One region of the Kitasatospora sp. NPDC004240 genome, then DNA from elsewhere that is predicted to be linked to it. Evidence: riboswitches for the same ligand, from Rfam matches in the RefSeq annotation. Region 1 holds a riboswitch; each other region holds the start of a gene.
The links. Region 1 has a riboswitch for cyclic di-AMP ahead of ACWEQL_RS15105 (M23 family metallopeptidase). Riboswitches for the same ligand answer to the same signal wherever they lie in the genome.
Positions count from the first base shown of each region.

Region 2: linked by a shared signal. The riboswitch ahead of ACWEQL_RS24985 (transglycosylase family protein) and the one ahead of ACWEQL_RS15105 (M23 family metallopeptidase) in region 1 are both predicted to bind cyclic di-AMP.
Region 3: linked by a shared signal. The riboswitch ahead of ACWEQL_RS02460 (NlpC/P60 family protein) and the one ahead of ACWEQL_RS15105 (M23 family metallopeptidase) in region 1 are both predicted to bind cyclic di-AMP.
Region 4: linked by a shared signal. The riboswitch ahead of ACWEQL_RS27305 (transglycosylase family protein) and the one ahead of ACWEQL_RS15105 (M23 family metallopeptidase) in region 1 are both predicted to bind cyclic di-AMP.

Region 1 is NZ_JBSGFD010000046.1:27,280-32,467, reverse strand. It holds gene purB (adenylosuccinate lyase) at 1-1,136, shown strand, start outside; gene ACWEQL_RS15110 (MFS transporter) at 1,144-2,682, opposite strand; cyclic di-AMP (ydaO/yuaA leader) riboswitch at 2,993-3,152, shown strand; gene ACWEQL_RS15105 (M23 family metallopeptidase) at 3,156-4,220, shown strand; gene ACWEQL_RS15100 (DUF2470 domain-containing protein) at 4,513-5,188, opposite strand, start outside.
Region 2 is NZ_JBSGFD010000099.1:8,046-13,233, forward strand. It holds gene eno (phosphopyruvate hydratase) at 1-503, opposite strand, end outside; gene ACWEQL_RS24985 (transglycosylase family protein) at 869-1,999, opposite strand; cyclic di-AMP (ydaO/yuaA leader) riboswitch at 2,005-2,170, opposite strand; gene ACWEQL_RS24990 (cytochrome P450 family protein) at 2,823-4,193, opposite strand; gene ACWEQL_RS24995 (SDR family NAD(P)-dependent oxidoreductase) at 4,506-4,928, shown strand; gene ACWEQL_RS25000 (MazG family protein) at 4,947-5,188, opposite strand, start outside.
Region 3 is NZ_JBSGFD010000005.1:30,633-35,820, forward strand. It holds gene ACWEQL_RS02450 (NYN domain-containing protein) at 1-1,090, shown strand, start outside; gene ACWEQL_RS02455 (NlpC/P60 family protein) at 1,342-2,400, shown strand; cyclic di-AMP (ydaO/yuaA leader) riboswitch at 2,731-2,887, shown strand; gene ACWEQL_RS02460 (NlpC/P60 family protein) at 2,898-4,025, shown strand; gene ACWEQL_RS02465 (NlpC/P60 family protein) at 4,250-5,188, shown strand, end outside.
Region 4 is NZ_JBSGFD010000117.1:2,540-7,727, forward strand. It holds gene ACWEQL_RS27290 (ATP-binding protein) at 1-147, shown strand, start outside; gene ACWEQL_RS27295 (DUF397 domain-containing protein) at 344-598, opposite strand; gene ACWEQL_RS27300 (hypothetical protein) at 1,105-1,992, shown strand; cyclic di-AMP (ydaO/yuaA leader) riboswitch at 3,044-3,215, shown strand; gene ACWEQL_RS27305 (transglycosylase family protein) at 3,202-4,482, shown strand; gene ACWEQL_RS27310 (hypothetical protein) at 4,646-4,849, shown strand; gene ACWEQL_RS27315 (LacI family DNA-binding transcriptional regulator) at 4,934-5,188, opposite strand, start outside.

The sequences.
Region 1 (5,188 bases):
ACAAGGGGATGACCTCCCGGGACCTGACCGAGAACGTCGAGCAGCTGCAGATCCGGCAGTCCCTGGAGCACGTGCGGGACCGCACGGTCGCCGTCCTGGTGCGCCTGGGCCGGCTCTCCGCCCAGCACTCCGAGCTGGTCATGGCCGGCCGCTCGCACAACGTCGCCGCCCAGGCGACCACCCTCGGCAAGCGCTTCGCGACCGTCGCCGACGAGCTGCTGGTCGCCTTCCGCCGTCTGGAGGAGCTGATCGCCCGCTACCCGCTGCGCGGGATCAAGGGCCCGGTCGGCACCGCCCAGGACATGCTGGACCTGCTCGGCGGCGACACCGACAAGCTCGCCGAGCTGGAGCGCCGGGTCGCCGGCCACCTCGGCTTCGAGAACGTGCTCACCAGCGTCGGCCAGGTCTACCCGCGCTCGCTGGACTTCGAGGTGCTGACCGCGCTGGTCCAGCTGGCCGCCGCGCCGTCCAGCCTGGCCAAGACCATCCGCCTGATGGCCGGCCACGAGCTGGTCACCGAGGGCTTCAAGGAGGGCCAGGTCGGCTCCTCCGCGATGCCGCACAAGATGAACACCCGCTCCTGCGAGCGCGTGAACGGCCTGGCCGTCATCCTGCGCGGGTACGCCTCGATGACCGCCGAGCTGGGCGGCGACCAGTGGAACGAGGGCGACGTCTCCTGCTCGGTGGTGCGCCGGGTCGCGCTGCCGGACGCCTTCTTCGCCTTCGACGGCCTGCTGGAGACCTTCCTGACCGTCCTCGACGAGTTCGGCGCCTTCCCCGCCGTGATCGAGACCGAGCTGGACCGCTACCTGCCGTTCCTGGCCACCACCAAGGTGCTGATGGGCGCGGTGCGCGCGGGCGTCGGCCGGGAGACCGGGCACGAGGTCATCAAGGAGCACGCCGTCGCCTCCGCGCTGGCCATGCGCGCCGGCGCCCGTGAGAACGAGCTGCTGGACCGTCTGGCGAACGACGGGCGGATCCCGCTGGACCGGGCCGCCCTGGACGCGCTGCTCGCGGACAAGCTGTCCTTCACCGGTGCGGCCGGCGCCCAGGTCGCCGAGGTGGTCCGCCGGATCGAGGCCGTCGCGGCCGCCTACCCGGAGGCCGCCAAGTACGCTCCGGGCGACATCCTCTGACGATCCGTCAGCCCTCCGAGGGCCCCGCCGCCGGACCGGTGGCGGGGCCCTCGCGCTTGCGCCCCGGGTGCCCCGGGTCCAGCGGCGGGGCGCCGGCGCCGCAGGACCACTGGCAGTCCGGCTCCGCCACCGGGCGGTCCTCGGGCGCGAGCACGTTGCCGCGTACGGTCGTCAGGGCGAGCAGCCCGCCGGTGACCAGCAGCCCGGCGCAGATCAGCATCGCCGTCCGGAAGGCCGCGTCCACCTCGGCGGGCACCCGGTAGTCCTCGCCGCTCAGCCCGGCCAGCGCCGGGAGCGCGGCCACCGCGAGCAGTCCGGCGGCGCGGGCGGCGGCGTTGTTGACCCCGCTGGCGATGCCCGCCCGGCGCACCTCCACCGCGGCCAGCACCGTCGCGGTGAGCGGCGCCACCAGCAGCACCATCCCGCAGCCCAGCACGGTGACGGCCGGCAGCACGTCCGTCCAGTAGGAGGCGCCGGGCCCGATCCGCAGCATCAGCAGCGTCCCGGCCGCGCAGAGCAGCGGGCCCACGGTGAGCGGCAGCCGGGGGCCGATCCGCTTGCCGAGCTCGCCGGCCCGGGCGGAGAGCGTCAGCATCAGCAGGGTGGTCGGCAGCAGCGCCAGCCCGGCGGTGAGCGGGGCGAAGCCGGAGACGATCTGCAGCTGCACCATCAGCAGGAAGAAGATCCCGCTGAACGCCGCGTACACGCAGAGGGTGACCAGGTTCACGGAGGTGAACAGCCGGGAGGCGAACAGCTCCGGCGGCAGCATCGGCTCCGCCCGGCGGCGCTCGACCAGGACGAAGGCCGTGCCGAGCAGCAGTCCGGCCGCGCCGCTCAGCCACACCCGCGGGCCCAGGCCCTCGCCGGCGGCGGTCAGCGCGTAGGTGAGGGAGCCGAGGGCGAGGGCGGCGAGCACCGCGCCGGCCACGTCGAAGCGGCCGGTGGCGCGTTCGTCGCGGCTCTCCGGGACGTGTCGGGCGGCCACCACGATCACCACGACGGCGAGCGGGACGTTCAGCAGGAAGATCCACCGCCAGCCGGGGCCGTCCACCAGCCAGCCGCCGAGGAACGGGCCGACCGCCGCCGACACCCCGCCCAGGCCCGACCAGAGGCCGACCGCGCGGGAGCGGTCCTCCGGATGGAACACGGCCTGGAGCATCGCCAGCGAACCCGGGGTCAGCAGCGCCCCGCCGATGCCCTGCAGGGCGCGGGCGGCGACCAGCACCTCGATGGTGGGCGCGGCGGCGCAGGCCGCCGAGGCGGCGGCGAACCAGGCGACGCCGAGCAGGAAGATCCGGCGCCGGCCGTAGCGGTCGCCGAGCGCGCCGCCCAGCAGGATCAGCCCCGCCAGCGTCAGCAGATAGGCGTTGAGGGTCCATTGGAGGGCGGCCAGCGGGGCCCCGAGATCGGCGCCGATCCGGGGCAGCGCGACGTTCACCACCGTGCCGTCGAGCATCGCCATGCTGGAGCCGAGCACCGTCGCCAGCAGTACCCAGCGGCCCCGCGCGGTGCCCAGGCGCAGGGTGCCGGCCTCGTCAGTAGCCACGGCCCGATGGTGCGCCCCGGGGGCCCACGTGACAAGGGTCACCGGTGGTGTGTCGGGGGATGGCGGTCCGTAGGTGATCGTGTGCGCACTGCCGCCGAAATCGGCGCAGCGGCAGTGATCCAGCGCGCGGGGTAATCGAATCGTGCACGTACTGTGCAGCGGATCATCCGGAGTGTCACGGCATTCCGACCGATTTCCCCGGATTCGGGAGATCGACATTGCTTCGCCCGGACGGATGGGTTTTAGTTCAGCGACCGCCCGGCGATGGCCCGGGTGGCCACCGGGTGGAACGCCTAGTCCTGCCGCTGCCCGGTGGTACGAACTGAACTCTGTACGGCAGGAGCGGGGGAACCACAGGTAAGTCGCCGGACCTGAATTCACGGTCCGGCTTGGGGTGAAGCCGCGCTTGCGGCCGGGCAACTCCAGCCCGAACCCGACAGCTCACCTCGCAGGCGTCGGAGAGGAAATCTGCCATGGCCGCTCACGCCCGTCGTTCCGCCCTGCCCCGCGCCGTCCGCATCGGCATCGCCACCGCCGTCACCGGCGCCGCGTTCGCCCTTCCCCTCGTGACCGCGGTCACCGCCCAGGCCCACACCGCGCCGGCCGCCCAGGCCCAGCCCGTACAGGCCGCCACCTGGACCGGTGCCACCAGCCACGACGCCGTCGTGGTGGCCGAGAAGCCGGCGGAGAAGCCGGCCGAGAAGCCGGCCGCCGAGGAGAGCTACAAGGTCGCCGGCGGGGACTCCCTGTCGAAGATCGCCGCCGCCAAGCACGTCGAGGGCGGCTGGCAGGCGCTGTACGAGCACAACCGCTCGGTCGTCGGCTCCAACCCGAACCTGATCTTCCCGGGCCAGCAGCTCGCCCTGGGCGCCAAGGCCGCCGCGCCGGCCGAGGCCCCCAAGCCGCAGACCTCCGCGGACTCGGCCAAGCCGGCCGCTCCGGCCCCGAAGCCCGCGGCTCCCGCCGCGAAGCCCGCCGCTCCCGCCGCGAAGCCCGCCGCCCCGGCCACCAAGCCGGCCGCTCCGGCCGCGAAGCCCGCCGCCCCGTCCGTCGCGCCGAAGCCGGTCCAGGCCGCCAAGCCCGCCGCCCCGGCCGCCACCCAGGTGGCCACCCCGGTCGCGGCCGCCGCCTCCGGCTTCACCGCCCCGCTGGCCAACCCGCGCATCGGCACCGCCTACGGCGTCGCCGGCTCCATGTGGTCCTCCGGCCACCACACCGGTGTCGACTTCTCCGCCGCCACCGGCACCCCGCTGAAGGCGGTCGGCGCCGGCACCGTGGTCAAGGCCGGCAACGGCGGCGCCTACGGCAACGAGGTCGAGATCAAGCTCGCCGACGGCAAGTACGCCCACTACGCGCACCTGTCCGTGATCGGCGTCAAGATCGGTCAGACCGTCACCGTCGGCCAGCAGATCGGCCTGTCGGGCGCGACCGGCAACGTGACCGGCCCGCACCTGCACTTCGAGATCCGCACCGGCTCGGAGTACGGCTCGGACATCGACCCGATCGCCTACCTGCGCGCGCACGGCGTGGCGCTCTGACCCTTCCCGGACCACCGCTGGGTGCGGGGCGAACGACCATCCGGGATGGTCATGTCGGGTGACCGCCCGACCGGGTGATCGCCGCCCCAGTGGATCCACGGGCGTAGGGCGTGGGGGACACGCCCTGGGGAACGCCCCCTTCGACCGGGTCGGAATCGCGAGGATCTCCTCCTCGTGGTTCCGGCCCGGTCGCCCGTTTTTCCGGCCCCCGGGTGCCGCCGTTCCGCCCCGTGCCGAAGCGCCGGGGCCGGTTCATCAGGCGGGGCCGTTCGCCGGTGGGGGCCGCGGCCGTTCACCAGTGGTGGGCGGGCAGCGCGCGCTGGGCGGCGGTCAGCAGATCGTGCACCCGGTGGCCGAACTCCTCGGTGTTCCGGGCGGGTTCGGGGAACACCAGGCGGACGTCGCGGTGCCCGTGCGGGTGGTCCAGGCGCAGCACCAGGCCGTACCGGTCGAGGGCGAGCGGGCGCACCTCGGGCCGCTCGGCGAGCAGGTTCGGGTCGATCAGCCGGGTGAGCGTGGCGAGGGCGTCCGGGTGGTCGTCGGCGAGGTGGGTGAGCAGCGGGGCCTCGTACCGGGCCAGCGGGTCCGGCGCGGCCAGGGCCAGATCGGCGCCGGTCATCGCGGTGGTGCCGTACGGGGTGGAGAGCACGGCGTGCGCGACGTCCAGGAAGAGGTGGACGCCGAGGCCGTCGTCGGTGAGGTGGGCCGGGCGCAGCCGGCCGGCGAGGGTGAGCCGGCCGCGCACCCGGTCGCGGACGGCGACGGGGGCGACGTCGGTGAGGTCCAGGACGACGGCGAGGCCTTCGCTCTCGCGGGCGGCGGCGATGGTGAGCGGCGCGTCGATCGGCGCGCCCAGGCGCAGTCGGGAGCCGTGCGCCGAGACGGGGGTGTCCAGTGCGTGGTGCTCGCCGCAGGCCCGGATCACCAGGGAGGTGGTGGCGGTGAGCAGGCTGTGGACCCGCTCGGCG
Region 2 (5,188 bases), on a different contig from region 1:
GCGATCATGAACTCCTGGATGTCGACGTTGGAGTCCGCGTGCGAGCCGCCGTTGAGGATGTTCATCATCGGGACCGGCAGGACGTGCGCGTTCGGACCGCCCAGGTAGCGGAACAGCGGCAGGTCGCTGGCCTCGGAGGCGGCGTGCGCCACGGCCAGGGAGACGCCCAGGATGGCGTTGGCGCCGAGCGAGGACTTGTCCGGGGTGGCGTCCAGGTCGAGCATGGCCTGGTCGATCAGGCGCTGCTCGGTGGCGTCGTAGCCGACCAGCTCCGGGCCGATCTGCTCGATGACGGCCAGGACGGCCTTCTCCACGCCCTTGCCGAAGTAACGGTTCTTGTCACCGTCGCGCAGCTCCAGGGCCTCGAAGGCACCGGTGGAGGCACCGGACGGGACAGCGGCACGGCCGGTGCTGCCGTCGTCGAGGCCGACCTCGACCTCGACCGTGGGGTTGCCACGCGAGTCGAGGATCTCACGGGCTACGACGACATCGATGGACGGCACGAGGCATCTCCTAGCGGAAGCAGGGTCCAGCTGACGGGGTGGTGAGGTCGGCGGGACGATTGCGGAGTCGTTACGAGACCAGAGCCTAACCGCACGGGCCGTCCGGGCCACGTCCGCCTCGGTTCCGTCTCAGCGTGTGGCCCGGTTACCCACCGGTAGTTCACCTGCTCGCCCTGTGAGATACCCATGGAAGCGGACGAAGGGGGTCGAAACGACCCCCTTCGTCGAGCGCGGGGCCGGTGGGGCGGGTGTGCTTCCGGGTGTGGTGGGTGCGCTTCCGGGGGCGGCCCGGCGTGCTTCCCCGTGCGGCAGGGCCGGCGGACGGCTCCGGCGTGGCGCGGGGCCGGGCTGGGACGGCCCCGGCGTCAGCCGAGGTTGAGCACCTGGCCCGGGAGGATCAGGTTCGGGTCGGTGCCGACGGTGCCGCGGTTGCCCTCGTACAGCGAGGGCCAACCGCCCCGGACGTCGTGCGAGGCGGCGATGCCGGACAGCGTGTCACCCGAGACGACGGTGTAGCCGGGGGCGGGCGCCGGGGTGGCGGCCGGGACCGGGACGGCGTCGGCGGACGGGACGTTGATCGGGGTCACCCCGGCGCCCGGCACGGTCTGCGCGTCCGGCGCCGGCTGGGTGCCCGGGACGGTCTGCGCGCCCTGAGCGCCCTGAGCGCCCTGGGTGCCCGGGACGGCCTGCGTGCCCTGCGCGCCCTGGGTCGGGTCGGCGGTCGGGGCGGGCGCGGTCGGCGAGGGCGCCCCGGTGGGCTGCGCGGGTGTCTCGGTCGGCTGCGCGGTGGGCTGCGCGGTGGACGCGTCCGTCGACCCCCCGGTGGACGTGGGCGCCCCGGTCGAGGCCTCGGAGTCGGAGGCGTCCGGGCCCGCCGAGTTGGCGGCGGCCCGCGGGGCGAAGGTCTCGTAGACGCTCTTGTGGCTGGTCCAGTACCAGGCACCGTCGTTCTGGTACCAGTACACCCGCCACTGCTCGTCCCAGCCGCCGTGGCCGGGGAAGACCGGGGCGGTCGGCCCCTGGGTCTTCGGCTCCTCGGCCGGCTTCTGCGGCGCGACCGGCGCCTCGGAGGAACCCGGCTTGACGTCGTTGGACTTGTCGACCTGCGCCGGCCCCTCGCCCTTCGTCAGCCCCGCACGCTTGGAGCAGACCGGCCAGGCCCCCGGCCCCTGGGCGGACAGCACCTTCTCGGCGATCGTGATCTGCTGCGACTTGGTCGCCTGGTGCGCCTGCGGCGCGTACGCGGTGCCGCCGTACGCCTTCCAGGTGCTGGCGTTGAACTGGAGGCCGCCGTAGTAGCCGTTACCGGTGTTGATGGCCCAGTTGCCGCCGCTCTCGCACTGGGCGACGGCGTCCCAGGTGGAGACCGGGGCCGCGGTGGCGCCGCCGGCCGTCAGCAGGGGCATGGCGAGCCCGACGCCCGTCACTCCGGCGACGGCGATGGCCTTCTCGGTCTGGGTGCGACGACGGTGACGACCGTTTCCGACGAACAGCATGGGGGTGTCCCTCTCCGCACGCCTGCGAGGTGAGCTGTCGGGTTCGGACCGGGAGGTGGCCCGGCCGCGTCACGGAGAGTGTCCGGTCTGCGGCTTCACCCCAAGCCGTGGGGACGGCATCGAAACCTGGGTCCCCCGCCCCTGCCCGTTGGGGTCTGGTCGGTGTCCCGGCGGCGCGGCGGGCAGGATTCGGCGTCCCGCGCCCGGGGTCCACAGCTGCGGACAGCACGGAGAGTAGACAGAACCTCAGACCGATCACAAGCTCATATCGCCGGCATCACGCGAAAATTACGGCGGATGTTCGATCGTTCACCAACGGGGGCTATATGTCCGGATTGATGGTGTTTCATGTGGATGCCATTCGAGTGTTTCCGACACGCCGTCAGAGTGTCGGAGCGTGACCGAAACCGGAATCCGGGGCCGGCCGGAGCCGACCGGCCCCGAGTCCCGAACGGGCGTCCGGGTGCGTTCCGCCGGGTGGGGTCCCGACCCGCCGCCGGATGTCACGGTGCGTCGCCGGGTGAACGGCCGGTGACACCCCGGCCGCGGACCGGTGTCCCGCCGGTCGACGCACGGCCCGTGCGCCGGGCGCGTCGAAGGTATGCGGAAGAGCCCAGGGGCCGTCCCGGCGGTCCGGCGGACACATCGGCCCGGCCCCGCCCGGGAGTTACCCGCGAGTCGGGTCGGGGGCGGGCCGGGCGCGGGGCGACCGCCCCCCGGACGGCCGGAGGGCGGTCCCTCCGAACCCCGGCGGCGGGGCGCCGGATGTGACGGAGAGAGAGCATCGGGGGCCCGGCGCCGGATGTGGACGAAAGGTGTCCGTTCAGCCCTCGAAGGCCCCTTCGGACCGCCGTTCCGGGCTGAAATCCACGGGGAGTTCACGAAGTCCTCGCATGATCAGTCCACCGCGCCAGCGCAGGTTCTCCGGGCTCTCGGCGAGCCGGAGGTCGGGCAGCCGGGCGAGCAGGGTGGCGAGAGCCGTACGGCCCTCCAGGCGGGCCAACGGCGCGCCGATGCAGTAGTGGATGCCGTGCCCGAAGCCGAGGTGCGGATTGTCCGCACGGGCCAGGTCGAGGGTGTTCTCGTCCGAGAAGCGGGCCGGGTCGCGGTCCGCCGCCGCCAGCACCACCAGCACCGGGTCACCGACCGGGATGTCCACGCCGCCGATGGCCAGCGGGCGGGTCGCGAACCGCCAGGTGGCCAGCTCCACCGGACCGTCGTACCGCAGCAGCTCCTCGATCCCGGTCTCCAGCAGGCCGCTCTCGCCGCGCTCCACGGACTCCTGCAGCAGCGTCCGCTGGCCGGGGTTGCGCAGCAGCGCGTAGACGCCGTTGCCGATCAGGTTGACGGTCGTCTCGAAACCGGCGAAGAGGAGGATGAAGGCCATCGCCGCGGCCTCGTTCTCGGTGAGGTGCTCACCGTGGTCGCCGGCCCGGATCAGGCCCGAGATCAGGTCGTCCCCGAGGTCCGCCCGCTTGCGGTGGATCAGCTCCAGCAGGTACGCCCGCATCCGCTTGACCGCCCGGCCGACTCCGCCGCGCTGCCCGCCGCCGTGCCGGATCATCATGCCCGCCCAGTCCCGGAAGTCGTCCTGGTCCTCGGCCGGCACGCCCAGCATGTCGCAGATCGCGTAGATGGGGAGCGGGAAGGCGAACTCGTGGATCAGGTCCGCCGAACCGCGCTCCGCGAAGCCGTCGATCAGCCGGTCGGTCAGCTGCTGCACCCGCGGCTCGAACTCGGCCACCCGGCGGGGCGTGAACGCCTTCGACACCAGCCGCCGCAGCCGGGTGTGGTCCGGCGGGTCGATGTTCAGCAGGTGGGTCATGAGGTCCGCCTGCCGCTCCCCCGGGATGCCGACCCGGCCGGTGCGGTGCGCCTGCCCGCTGTGGTGCGCCGGGTTCTTGGAGAGCCGGCTGTCGGCCAGCGCCTGCCGCGCGTCCGCGTACCGGGTCACCAGCCACGCCTCCACCCCGCTCGGCAGGGTGGTGCGGTGCACCGGGGCGTGCTCGCGCAGCCACGCGTACGCGGGGTAGGGGTCGGCGGCGAACTCCCAGGTGAACAGCTCGGGGCGGGTGGGGGTGGGGTCCGCAGGGGTGGGGTCCGCAGGGGTGGGGGCTGCGGGGGCGGGGGTTGCCGGAGCGGGCGTGGGCTCCGGGGTGGAGGAGGGGGTGGCGGCGTCGGGCTGAGCTGGCATGGGTCGACCGTATCCGGTGCTCGGAGCGGGGTGCGGGGGTGCGGGGTGCGGGGGTCCGGGGTGCGGGGGTCCGGCGTCCGGCGTCCGGCGTCCGGCGTCCCGGGGACGGGGAGAGGAGGTGGGACGGGTGGCGGCGGGGCCGGGGCCGGGACGGTCACGGTGGGCGGGCGGACGGGGTGACTCGGGTGACGATCAGGCGTGAGTCTGGTCACCTGAGGGGTAATCCCTGTTGCGGAGGGTCAGGACCTGCCTACGATCCTCCGCAGTCGTCGTGGGCGCCGGTGCGGTGTCGCCCACAGGGAGGAGCCCACCATGCGGGTAACCGGGGCAGTCGTGGTCATCGCGGTACTCGACGGCGGGTCGGGTGCCGACCTCGCCCGCCGCTTCGCTGCCGCCGGTTCCGCCGGCATGCTGATCGCCGACCAGCGGGTCGGCGTCGCCGAGGACCTCGCCACCGAGCTCGACCGGCCCGGCTGCCCGGTCGTGGGCGTCTGCGGGGACGTCCGGCGCCCCAGCGACATCGCCGCCCTCGTGGACACCGTCGAGAAGCACCTCGGGCCGATCGACCTGTTCTGCGTCGCGGGCCCGGACGGCGAGCGGATCGTCTCCCTCGCCGACCTGCCCGACCACCTCGACCTGGAGCGCCTCGCCGAACTGCTCGCGCTCGTCGGCGAGGCCATCAGCGAGGTCGTGCCGCACCAGCGCCGCCCCGTCGAGGAGCGGGCCGGTGTCTGAACCGCCCGGCCGTCCCCGTCAGGTGAGCCCCTCCGCGGCGCGCACCGCGTCCCGGTAGCCGCGCGCGGCCGTCCGCAGCGCGGCGTCGACGTCCACCCCGGCGTCGTGCGCCCGCTGCGCCACCGCGAGCAGCAAGCTGCCCGCCGACTCCGCCGTGAGCTCGACCGGCAGCTCGTACGGCTCGTCGGGCACACCCGTGAAGCCCGACCGGCGCACCCGCGACACCAGCTTCGCCGCGTACGCCAGCGACGGCAGCCCGG
Region 3 (5,188 bases), on a different contig from region 1:
GCTGGGCCAGCCGGACCTCGTACGGGCGCTGGAGAGCGGCAGCGTGCCGGGCGCCGCCGATCCGATGGACGTGGCCGCGGCCGCCTACCTGGTGCGCTCGGCCGGCTGGAGCCGGCTGGTCGCCGAGGCGGGCGAGGAGGCCGAGCGGGCGGGCGCCGAGGGCGCCGCCGCGGAGGCGGCCCGTCAGGTGGAGAAGCTGCAGGCGGAGCTGGCCGAGGTGCGCTCGGCCGCACGGGCGGACCTGGACCGCCAGCGGGTGGAGTCCGAGGGTGTTCGCAAGGAGGCCGACTCGCTGCGCCGCAAGCTGCGTTCGCTGGAGAGCGACACCCGCAGGGCGCAGGCCGAGACCCGCAAGCTGGCCGCCGAGCTGGAGGCGCTGCGGACGCAGTCGGCGGCCGAGCGCGGCGCCGCCGAGAGCGAGGCCCGGCGGCTGAAGCACCGGATCTCCGAGCTGGAGGGCGCCGCCGAGCAGGGGCGGCGTTCGGCCCGCGAGGGGCGCAGCGTGGAGGACATGCGGCTGCGGCTGCTGCTGGACACCGTGCTCCAGTCGGCGCAGGGGCTGCAACGCGAGCTGGCGCTGCCGGTCTCCCAGATCCGTCCGGCGGACCTGGTGGAGGCGGTCGTGCCGGGTTCGGCCTCGCCGCACGACGTGGCCCGGCGGGCGCTCGCGGAGGACGATCCGGCGCTGCTGGACCAGTTGCTGGCGATCCCGCAGGTCCACCTGGTGGTGGACGGCTACAACGTGACCAAGACCGGCTACCCGACCCTGCCGCTGGAGCAGCAGCGGCTGCGGCTGCTGGGCGGTCTGGCGATGCTGGCGCAGCGTACGCAGGCGGAGGTCACCTGCGTGTTCGACGGCCAGGACCTGGACGTGCCGGTGATCATGGCGCCGCCGCGCGGGGTGCGGGTGCGGTTCAGCCGGACCGGGGAGACGGCGGACGAGCTGATCCGCCGGCTGGTGCGGGCGGAGCCGCAGGGCCGGCCGGTGGTGGTGGTCTCCACCGACCGGGAGGTCGCGGAGGGCGTGCGCAAGGCGGGTGCGCGCCCGGTGGCGTCGGTGCTGCTGCTGAACCGGCTGGCGCGTCCCTGAGGATCGGTTCGGACCGGAACGGTCCTTGCCGCGCCCGGGTCTGTCGATCCCGGTCGAAGTGCGTGGGGTGACGTCGGGTCAGCCGTCGCGTTGCCGATGTGTGAGGATCGCGTGAAGCCCGTGCCGGGGTGGGGTGCGCGGGTGCCGAGGGAGTGGCGGAAACCCGTGATCTTCACTAGGGTCTGGCGTCAAACCTATTTTCTGGATTCTCACCCGTACGGGTGAGTCCCACAGGAAGAAGGAGCCCGTCCTTGGCCTCCCACCGCCGTCCCAAGCAGCCGAGTCGCGCGCGGGTCACCGTGCTCACCGCTGCCGCAGCGACCGCGGTCGCCCTCTCCGCCCAGGTCAGCGCGCACGCCGCGCCGCCGAAGCCGTCCAAGGAGGACGTCAAGGCGCAGATCGACCAGCTGAACGAAGAGGCCGAGCAGGCGACCGAGAAGTACAACGGCGCCAAGGAGCGGGCCGACCAGCTGCGCAAGCAGGCGGACCAGCTGCAGGACCAGGTGGCCCGCGGCCAGGAGCAGATGACGCAGCTGCAGGCCGGGCTGGCCGAGGTCGCCGGGGAGCAGTACCGCTCCGGTGGCATCGACCCGTCGGTGCAGCTGATGCTCGCCTCCGACCCGTCCGGCTACCTGGACAAGGCCTCCAGCGTGCAGCAGGCCAGCACCAGCCAGGCCGAGGCGCTCAAGGGCCTGCTCGACCAGCAGCGCCGCCTGGACCAGCAGAAGACCGAGGCCGCGGCCGTCCTCGCCTCGCTGGACGCCACCACCAAGGACCTGAACCAGTCCAAGGCGGAGGTCAACAAGAAGCTCCGGGAGGCCCAGGACCTCCTGAACTCGCTGAGCGCCGCCGACCGCGCCGCGCTGCAGCAGGCCAAGGCCGCCGAGGACCGCGCCTCGCGCGACGCCGTCCGTGCCGACATGGGCGCGGCCAACCTGCCGCAGGCCGGCGGCTACGCCGGCGTGGCGGTCTCCAAGGCGCTGAGCAAGCAGGGCTCGCCGTACAAGTGGGGCGCCACCGGGCCGAGCACCTTCGACTGCTCGGGCCTGATGGTCTGGGCGTACGGGCAGGCGGGCGTCGGGCTTCCGCGCACCTCGCAGGCGCAGGGCAGCTACGGCACCGCCGTCCCGTCGCTGGCCGAGGCCCAGCCGGGCGACCTCATCATCTACCGCAGCGACCGCAGCCACGTCGCGATGTACATCGGCAACGGCATGGCGGTGCACGCCCCGCGCACCGGTGACGTCGTGAAGATCATGAAGGCCGACGGCAAGGCCGACGGCATGTCGATCAACACGATCCGCCGCATCTGACGCCTCCTCAGCGTCCCTGACACGCCCGGGACGCATGGGAACCCCTGTGTGATCCACGCCACCCTCCGAGCGGGGGTGGCGTGCTCATGCGTGGCATTCGGATGACAAATGATCAGCCCGGGGTAGGGGGGTGATCACGCATGGTCATATTCGTGCGAGCACTCGGCTGACATTCCGTCTTTTTTCTGACAAGGATTTGAACGGATCACGGATTCATTACTAGGGTCGTGCCTCGAACCACCGCACTGTCGATCACCCATCCCGGGTGGCGGCGGTGGTTACCGCCGAGTTCGCGAGGCAGCTGGGGTGGCACGCCACCCGACAGGGGACCCCTCAGGGGGGCTGCGCAGCGGAGCCGGGGAACCACACGTTCCTCCGGGGTGAATCGGCGCCAGGTCGGCCGGTGGAACGGTCGGTGAGGCGTCGTAGGGCATGCTTCCGGCCCGAACCCGTCAGCTCACCCGGTAGGCGGACGTAGGAAGAAGGAGTCCGCCTTCGTGGCGTCCCATCGTCGTCCCAAGCCCGCCGGCAAGGCCCGCGTCTCGATCCTCACCGCCGCCGCCGCTGCCGCCGTGGCCCTGTCCTCGCAGTCGGGCGCGCACGCCGACCCGACGCCGACCAAGGACCAGGTCAAGGAGCAGGTCGACCAGCTCCACCAGCAGGCCGAGGTCGCCAGCGAGAAGTACAACGCGTCCCAGGCCAAGCAGCAGGAGCTGCAGAAGCAGGTCGGCGAGATCCAGGACAAGGTGGCCCGCCAGCAGGAGCAGGTCACCGAGCTCCAGAGCGGCCTCGCCGAGATCGCCGGCGAGCAGTACCGCAACGGCGGCATCTCGCCGACCGTCCAGCTGATGCTCTCGACCAGCCCGGACAACTTCCTCAGCCAGGCCGACACCCTCAACCAGGCGGGCAGCTCGCAGTCCGGCGCCCTCAAGGAGCTCCAGGGCCAGCAGCGCAAGCTGGACCAGGACCGCAACGAGGCGCAGAGCAAGCTCAACGAGCTGGACGCGACCACCAAGCAGCTCAAGGCCGACAAGGACGAGGTCCAGTCCAAGCTGGCCAAGGCCCAGGAGCTGCTCAACTCCCTCACCGAGAAGGAGCGCCTGGAGCTCCAGCTGGCCGAGGAGAAGGCCGCCGCCGAGGCCAAGCAGAAGGCCGACGCCGCCAAGGCCGCCGCCAACGCCGCGGACCGCGCCTCCCGCGGCGGCGACCGCACCGACGTCAGTTCGCCGGTGACCAAGCCCGCCACGCCCACCACCACGCCCGCCCCCAACGGCTCACGCGCCGCCGCGGCGATCGCGGCCGCGGAGAGCAAGCTGGGCAAGCCGTACGTCTACGGCGCCACCGGCCCGGACTCCTTCGACTGCTCGGGCCTCACCGGCTGGGCGTACCGCCAGGCCGGCGTGTCGCTGCCGCGGACCTCGCAGCAGCAGGCCAACGCCGGCACCCGGCTCGGTTCCAACCTCGCCAACGCGCAGCCCGGCGACCTGATCATCTTCTACAGCGACAACCACCACGTGGGTATCTACGTGGGCGGCGGCCAGGTCATCCACGCGCCGAAGCCCGGTGCTCCGGTCCGGTACGAGGCGGCCTCGAACATGCCGATCTCGGTCATCGTGCGCGTCTGATCCCGCGTCGGCCTTCCGTCGGGCCCGGTCTCCCTGGGGGAGGCCGGGCCTGCGGCTTTTCCGGAACGCCGGACCGATGTCCGATTAGGAGTCAAATATTCGAGCTTGGAGGGGTTTGGACTCGCTCGTCCCGACTCGCTAACGTCTGCCACCGGACTCCCGCTTCCACGGCCGCCCGTTCGGGCGGCGGCGGGGCCCGGGCGCAGGATCGGAGCCGCAACCGCATGGCCGTGCACCGCCGACCCCATCTGCCAGCCGCGCCGTTGCTCGCCCGGGCGGCGGTGCTCACCGCGGCCGCCACGACCGCGCTCGGAGTGGTGACCGGCGGCAGCGCCCAGGCCACGCCGGGCGCGCCGGACGCGCCGCCGAACCGCAAGGACGTCAAGGCCCAGGTGGAGCAGCTGTACGACGAGGCCGAGCAGGCCTCCGAGCGCTTCAACGCGGCCCAGGAGCACCAGCAGCGGCTCCAGGCCGAGACCGGCGCGCTGCAGAGCCAGATCGCCCTCGGGCAGGAGGAGCTGGACCGGCTGCGCGGCGACCTCGCCGAGGTGGCCGGCGCCGAGTACCGCTCGGGCGGGCTGGCCCGTACCGCCCGGCTGATGCTCTCCGCCGACCCCGAGGGCTACCTCGCCCGGGCCCGCAGCCAGGGCCAGGCCGCCGAGCGGCAGAGCGAGACGCTGCACGAGCTGGTGGTGCGCCAGCGCCGGCTGGACCAGCGCCGGGCGGAGACCACCGGCAAGCTCGCCGACCTGGAGGACTCCCGCCGGGCCCTCGCCGAGACCAAGCAGCAGATCCAGCAGCGGCTGACCGCGGCGCAGAAGCTGCTCAACACCCTCCCCGCCGCCGAACGGGCCCGGCTGACCGCCCAGGACGCCCGGGAGGCCGAGCAGCGCGCCACCCGCGGCACCGACCGGCTGGACCTGGGCAGCGTGCCGCCCGCCTCGGAGCGCGGCGCGGCCGCGCTGGCCGCCGCGACCCGCATGATCGGCTCACCGTACGTGTACGGCTCCACCGGGCCCCGCGCGTTCGACTGCTCCGGTCTGATGTACTGGAGCTGGCGGCAGGCCGGAGTGACCCTGCCGCGCACCTCGCAGGCCCAGGCGTACGCCGGCCAGCGGGTCAGCCTCTCCGACGCGCGACCGGGAGACCTGGTGATCTTCTAC
Region 4 (5,188 bases), on a different contig from region 1:
TCCGGCCGGGGGCTGCACCTGGTCGACTCCTTCAGCCGCTCGTGGGGCTGGCACCCGCTGGGCGGCGGCAAGGTGGTCTGGGCGCTCTTCGAGTCCGAGGAGAGCGCGACGGTGGAGGCCGGTGGGCGGCACCGGCGGTCCGCCTAGGACGCGCGGCAGGACATGCGGCAGGACGGGCGGCGGCGGAGCTCGCGACGGGACACGTCGCGGGGCGCGCGGCAGGACACGCGGCCGGACATGCGGCCCGGAACCGCGCCGACGGGCGCGTGGCGGCCGGAGAGGACAAAGGCCGTCGTGGTGTCAGCACCCACGACGGCCACCCGATGGCGAAGACGGCGGCCGGTCAGACCGCCAGGTGGTCGAACTCCCCGTCCTTGACGCCGAGCAGCATCGCGGCGATCTCGGCCCGCGTGTAGATGAGCGCCGGCCCGTCCGGGAAGCGCGAGTTGCGCATCGCCACCTCGCCCCCCGGGAGGGCGGCGAACTCGACGCAGTTGCCCTGGGAGTTGCTGTACAGGCTCTTCTGCCAGACCACATCCTTGAGGTCCGCAGCCGCCATCCCGTTGTGCGCGTCATAGGTGTCGTACGTGTCGTGCATAGAAGTCTCCCGAAGAGCTCCGGAGTGATCGTCCAGCTCGGCGCCCCGGCCCTCAGCCGCGACGACGGGGGCCGGCCCCGTACCGGCCCGGCACAACGCCTCACTTGACGCGATGATAGCTGGCAGTGCACGTGCATCAGCACGGGACGTTGCAGGTGCACGAGGCCTTCACGGGTGACCCCCCGACCCCCGCCTGACGGTACGTAAACGGACATAGTCGACTGAATCGGGGGCCCTCCGATAACCCCCCGTAGGCGACCCCCCGCTGAATGTTGATCTTCGAACGCCGGGAGTCGCGCGCCCGTGACCCTCCGTCAGCCGGTTTCAAACCTGTGAGACATCTCACTCCCGGAGGCTGCAACGGACCCCCCGCCCGGGAGCGTCATATCCGGCACCGGTGACCGAGTGGAGATTCGGCGAGAAATGTCCGGATTACGGACGCTCCGACCCTCCCCGTGCGGTAGCCGACTGCAACCCCGGCGGGCCGATGTCCTACGATCTCCGCCATGAGCACCGCAGCCATCCCGGGCGCGCCACTGCCCGTCCGCACTCCAGGCTCCCGTGCGCGGGGGCGCCACCGCCGTCCCGAGCGCCCCGAGATCCCGGCCGGTTCCCCGGCCCTGCTGCTCGCCGTGCCCGCGACCGCCGGGCCCGAGTCCCGTCCCGTCGTCGACGAGCTGCTGTCGATCGTCCGCAGCGAGCAGAACGGCGTCGAGACGGCGGCCGGCTACCTCGCCGACGCCGAGGGCGCCGAGAACTCCGGCGAGCGCACCGTCGCCGAGCTGCTGGCGCACGCCGCCGGCGTGGGCGCGCCCGCGCCGATCGTGGTACCGCTGGTCGCCGGCCCGCACGGCTTCCTCGACGACCTGCACGCGCTGGCGGCCGAGTACGGCTCGCCCGTCACCGACGCGCTCGGCCCGCACCCGCTGCTCGCCGAGGCCGTCCACGTCCGTCTCTCCGAGGCCAACCTGGCCCGCGCCGACCGCGCCCGGCTGTTCGCCATCGCCACCGCCGCCGACGGCGTGGTCCTCACCACCGTCGGTGGCGAGGAGGCCGCCGCCGCGGCCGGCATCACCGGCGTGCTGCTCGCCGCGCGCCTCGCCGTGCCGGTGGTCGCCGCCGCGCTCGACGTGCCCGGCTCGGTGGCCGCCGCCGTCCAGCACCTCAAGGACACCGGCTCCGAGCGCCCCGCGCTGGCCCCGCTGGTGATCGGCCCGGAGGCCGACGCCGAGCTGCTGGCCGCCGCCGCCGAGGAGACCGGCTGCCCGAGCGCCGCCCCGCTGGGCGCCTACCCGACGGTCGGCCAGCTGATCGCCTCCACCTACCTGGCCGCGCTGCCGGCCCCCGTCGAGGTGCCGGCCGAGGCCGACGCCGAGGAGCCCGCCGCCGAGTAGGTCCGTACGGACGCCCGAGGGGCCCGGTACCGCGTGTCGGTACCGGGCCCCTCCCTTTTCCGCCACCTGCCGGGCGCCGCAGGCCGCGGGGGTGGGCGTACCGCTGCGGCGCGCCCGCCGGGGTGACGGTGGTTCCACTGACGGACCGCGCGGTCACCAGGTCGTGGCGGGCTCTGGAACCCCCTGGCCGGGCAGGGCCGGCCGGGGTGACGGCCGGTTCGCCCCCGGAACGGCAACCCGTGGGCATGCGTGCCGGGTTGAGGTGCCGTCGGCGTCGAGCAGCACCTCCTCGGTGACCCGTACGACGCTCCGCGGGCCGCGCGCCACCGCCCCGGCGGCGGCACCGGAGCCACGGCGGCTCGCCCGGCGACGGCCGGCGCGGGGCCGCAGGGGCCGCCTGGGGGCCGTCGGGGCCGCTCGGGGCGCCGAGGGCGGCCACGGGCCCGGACGGGGGCCCATGGCCCGCTCAGCGGGCGACGCAGCGGCCCCCTCGCCGACCGCGGCGGCCACCGCGCCCGCCCCGCGGCCGGCGGCGCATCCTCCTGCGGAGCGCCGGAGTTGGAGACCATTCGTCCCGTATGCCCGATCTTTGGCGCTTTGCCCGAACGCGTACCCGCGCCACCTGGGAGCCGACCGCGGCGGCCGGCACCCCGCCGACCGGCGGAGCATCGCCCACCGAGGCGGCGAAGTTGGAGGCCACCCGTCCACTCTGTCCGGTCTGCCGCATTTTGACCGGCTATGCGCGCCAGGGCATTTCGGGACCGGCGACGACCACCCCAGCCCCTCGGCCGCGCCCGTCGTCGCGCAACCCGCCACCCGGTCGGCCACGCCGCACCTCGCCCCTGATGCACGGGCAGAACCGCTCGACCGTACGGAGGTTGCCGGAAAACGGTCATTTCTGATCATGATGGACAGCGGAATCGGGCCGCGCCCGCACCTCGTGACGAGCGTCACACATGTTTGCGGTTTGAGAACGGGTCTGCTTAACGTGCTCCCCGTTCGTGGCCACACGGACCCAGTGCATCCGCAACGCCGAGTCCTGCCGTCGGATGCGCTGGCAGCGCAGAACGCACCACGGCAGGAGCGGGGGACCCACAGGTAAGTCGCCCCGGACCGGTCCTCGCGGCCGGTTCAGGGCTAGGGGTGAAGCCGCCAACCACAGCGCGGCCGGGCAACTCCAGCCCGAATCCGACAGCTCACCTCGCAGGCGTGGGAGAGGACCACGTCTTCATGCTTCCCACCAACGGCACCGCCCTGCCCCGCCGTGCCCGCCGCCTGATCGCCGCCATCGGCGTCGCCGGCGTCGGCCTCTCGATCCCCACCCTCACCGCCGGCTCCGCCTCCGCCGCCTCGGTCGCCACCTGGGACAAGGTCGCGCAGTGCGAGAGTGGCGGCAACTGGGCCATCAACACCGGCAACGGCTTCTACGGCGGCCTGCAGTTCACCTCCAGCACCTGGGCCGCCTTCGGCGGCACCGCCTTCGCCCCGCGCGCCGACCTGGCCACCAAGGACCAGCAGATCGCGACCGCCGAGAAGGTGCTCGCCGTCCAGGGCCCCGGCGCCTGGCCCGTCTGCTCCGTCAAGGCCGGCCTGACCAAGGGCGGCGCCCCCGCCGCCGTCGACACCGCCGCCCCGGCCGCCGCCAAGCCCGCCACCCCGGCCCCCGCCGCCAAGCCGGCCGCCCCGGCCCCCGCCGCCCCGAAGCCCGCCGAGGCCCCCAAGCCCGCCGCGCAGGCCCCGGCGCAGACCCCGGCCCAGGACGCCGCCAAGGGCGCCCAGGACTGGCAGAAGTGGCGCCAGCAGGACGGCCGCGGCCAGTACACCGTCATCGCCGGCGACTGGCTCTCCGCGATCGCCGACCGCAACCACGTCCAGGGCGGCTGGGAGCGCCTGTACGAGCTCAACCGCGACGTCCTGACCGACGGCCCGAACGTCATCTACCCGGGCCAGCAGCTGGCCCTGGGCGAGCGCGGCGGCCGTTCCCAGGACGGCGCCTCGGAGCAGAAGTTCGACTGGTTCGACCGCTCCGGCGGCAAGACCCAGCAGGGCGCGGCGACCACCCCGGCCACCAAGCCGGCCGCGGCCAAGCCCGCCGCCCAGACCCCGGCCCCGGCGGCCCAGGCCGTCACCGGCTCCAAGGCCGCCGCGGTCTCCTTCGCCCAGTCCAAGGTCGGCCAGGCGTACGTCTACGGCGGCACCGGCAACGGCGGTTGGGACTGCTCCGGCCTGACCCAGGCCGCCCTGCGCGCCGCCGGCATCTCGGTGCCGCGCGTCGCCGCCGACCAGGCCGCCGCGAGCACCCACGTCTCGCTGGACTCCCTGCAGCCGGGCGACCTGCTGTTCTGGTCCAACAACGGCAAGGACTCCGGCGTCTACCACGTCGCGATCTACATCGGCGACGGCAAGTACGTCGAGGCCGCCAACCCGCGTTCGGGCGTCCGCGTGGCGACCGTCGCGAGCTGGGCCCCGGACTTCGCCGGCCGCGTCTGATCCCGCACCCGAAGCCCCCGGGAGGAGCCCTGCCGCTCCCCCGGGGGCTTCGGCCTGCCCGAGTACGCGCCGGCGCGCTCAGGACCTGCCCCGGACCTGCCCGCGTGGCCGGAACCCTCCCCGGCGGGGCATGCTGCTGCCCCGCACCCGAGGAGGAGTCACCATGGCACCACAGGTCACCGTCACGCTCGACGCCAACCTCGCGATCGACGCGATGATGCTCTCCGGCACCAGGAACCCGCAGGACGCCGTCGAGCTGATCCTCCGCGACTACCTGGCCCGCGGCCGCCGCACCGAGACCCGGACCGGCGACGCCTCGGACGGGCACCGGGTCGCCCAGGACCGGCCGACCGCCCAGGAGGGCTAGGAACACGCGGAGGAACGCGCGGAGGAACGCGAGAAGGGTCCCCGGGAGCTTCCCGGGGACCCTTCTCGCGTACGCGCGCGGCGGCTACCTGGCGCGGCCGCCGGTGGAGCCGCGCATCACCAGCTCCGGCTGGAACATGAACTCCCCGCGCTGGGCGGCGTTCCCGCCGACCTCCTCCAGCAGGGCGTCCACGGCCGCGATGGCCATCGCCTCGACCGGCTGGCGCACGGTGGTCAGCGGCGGCTCGGTGAAGGCGATCAGCGGCGAGTCGTCGAAGCCGATCACCGAGACGTCCTGCGGCACCGACAGGCCACGCCGGCGCACCGCGCGGATCGCGCC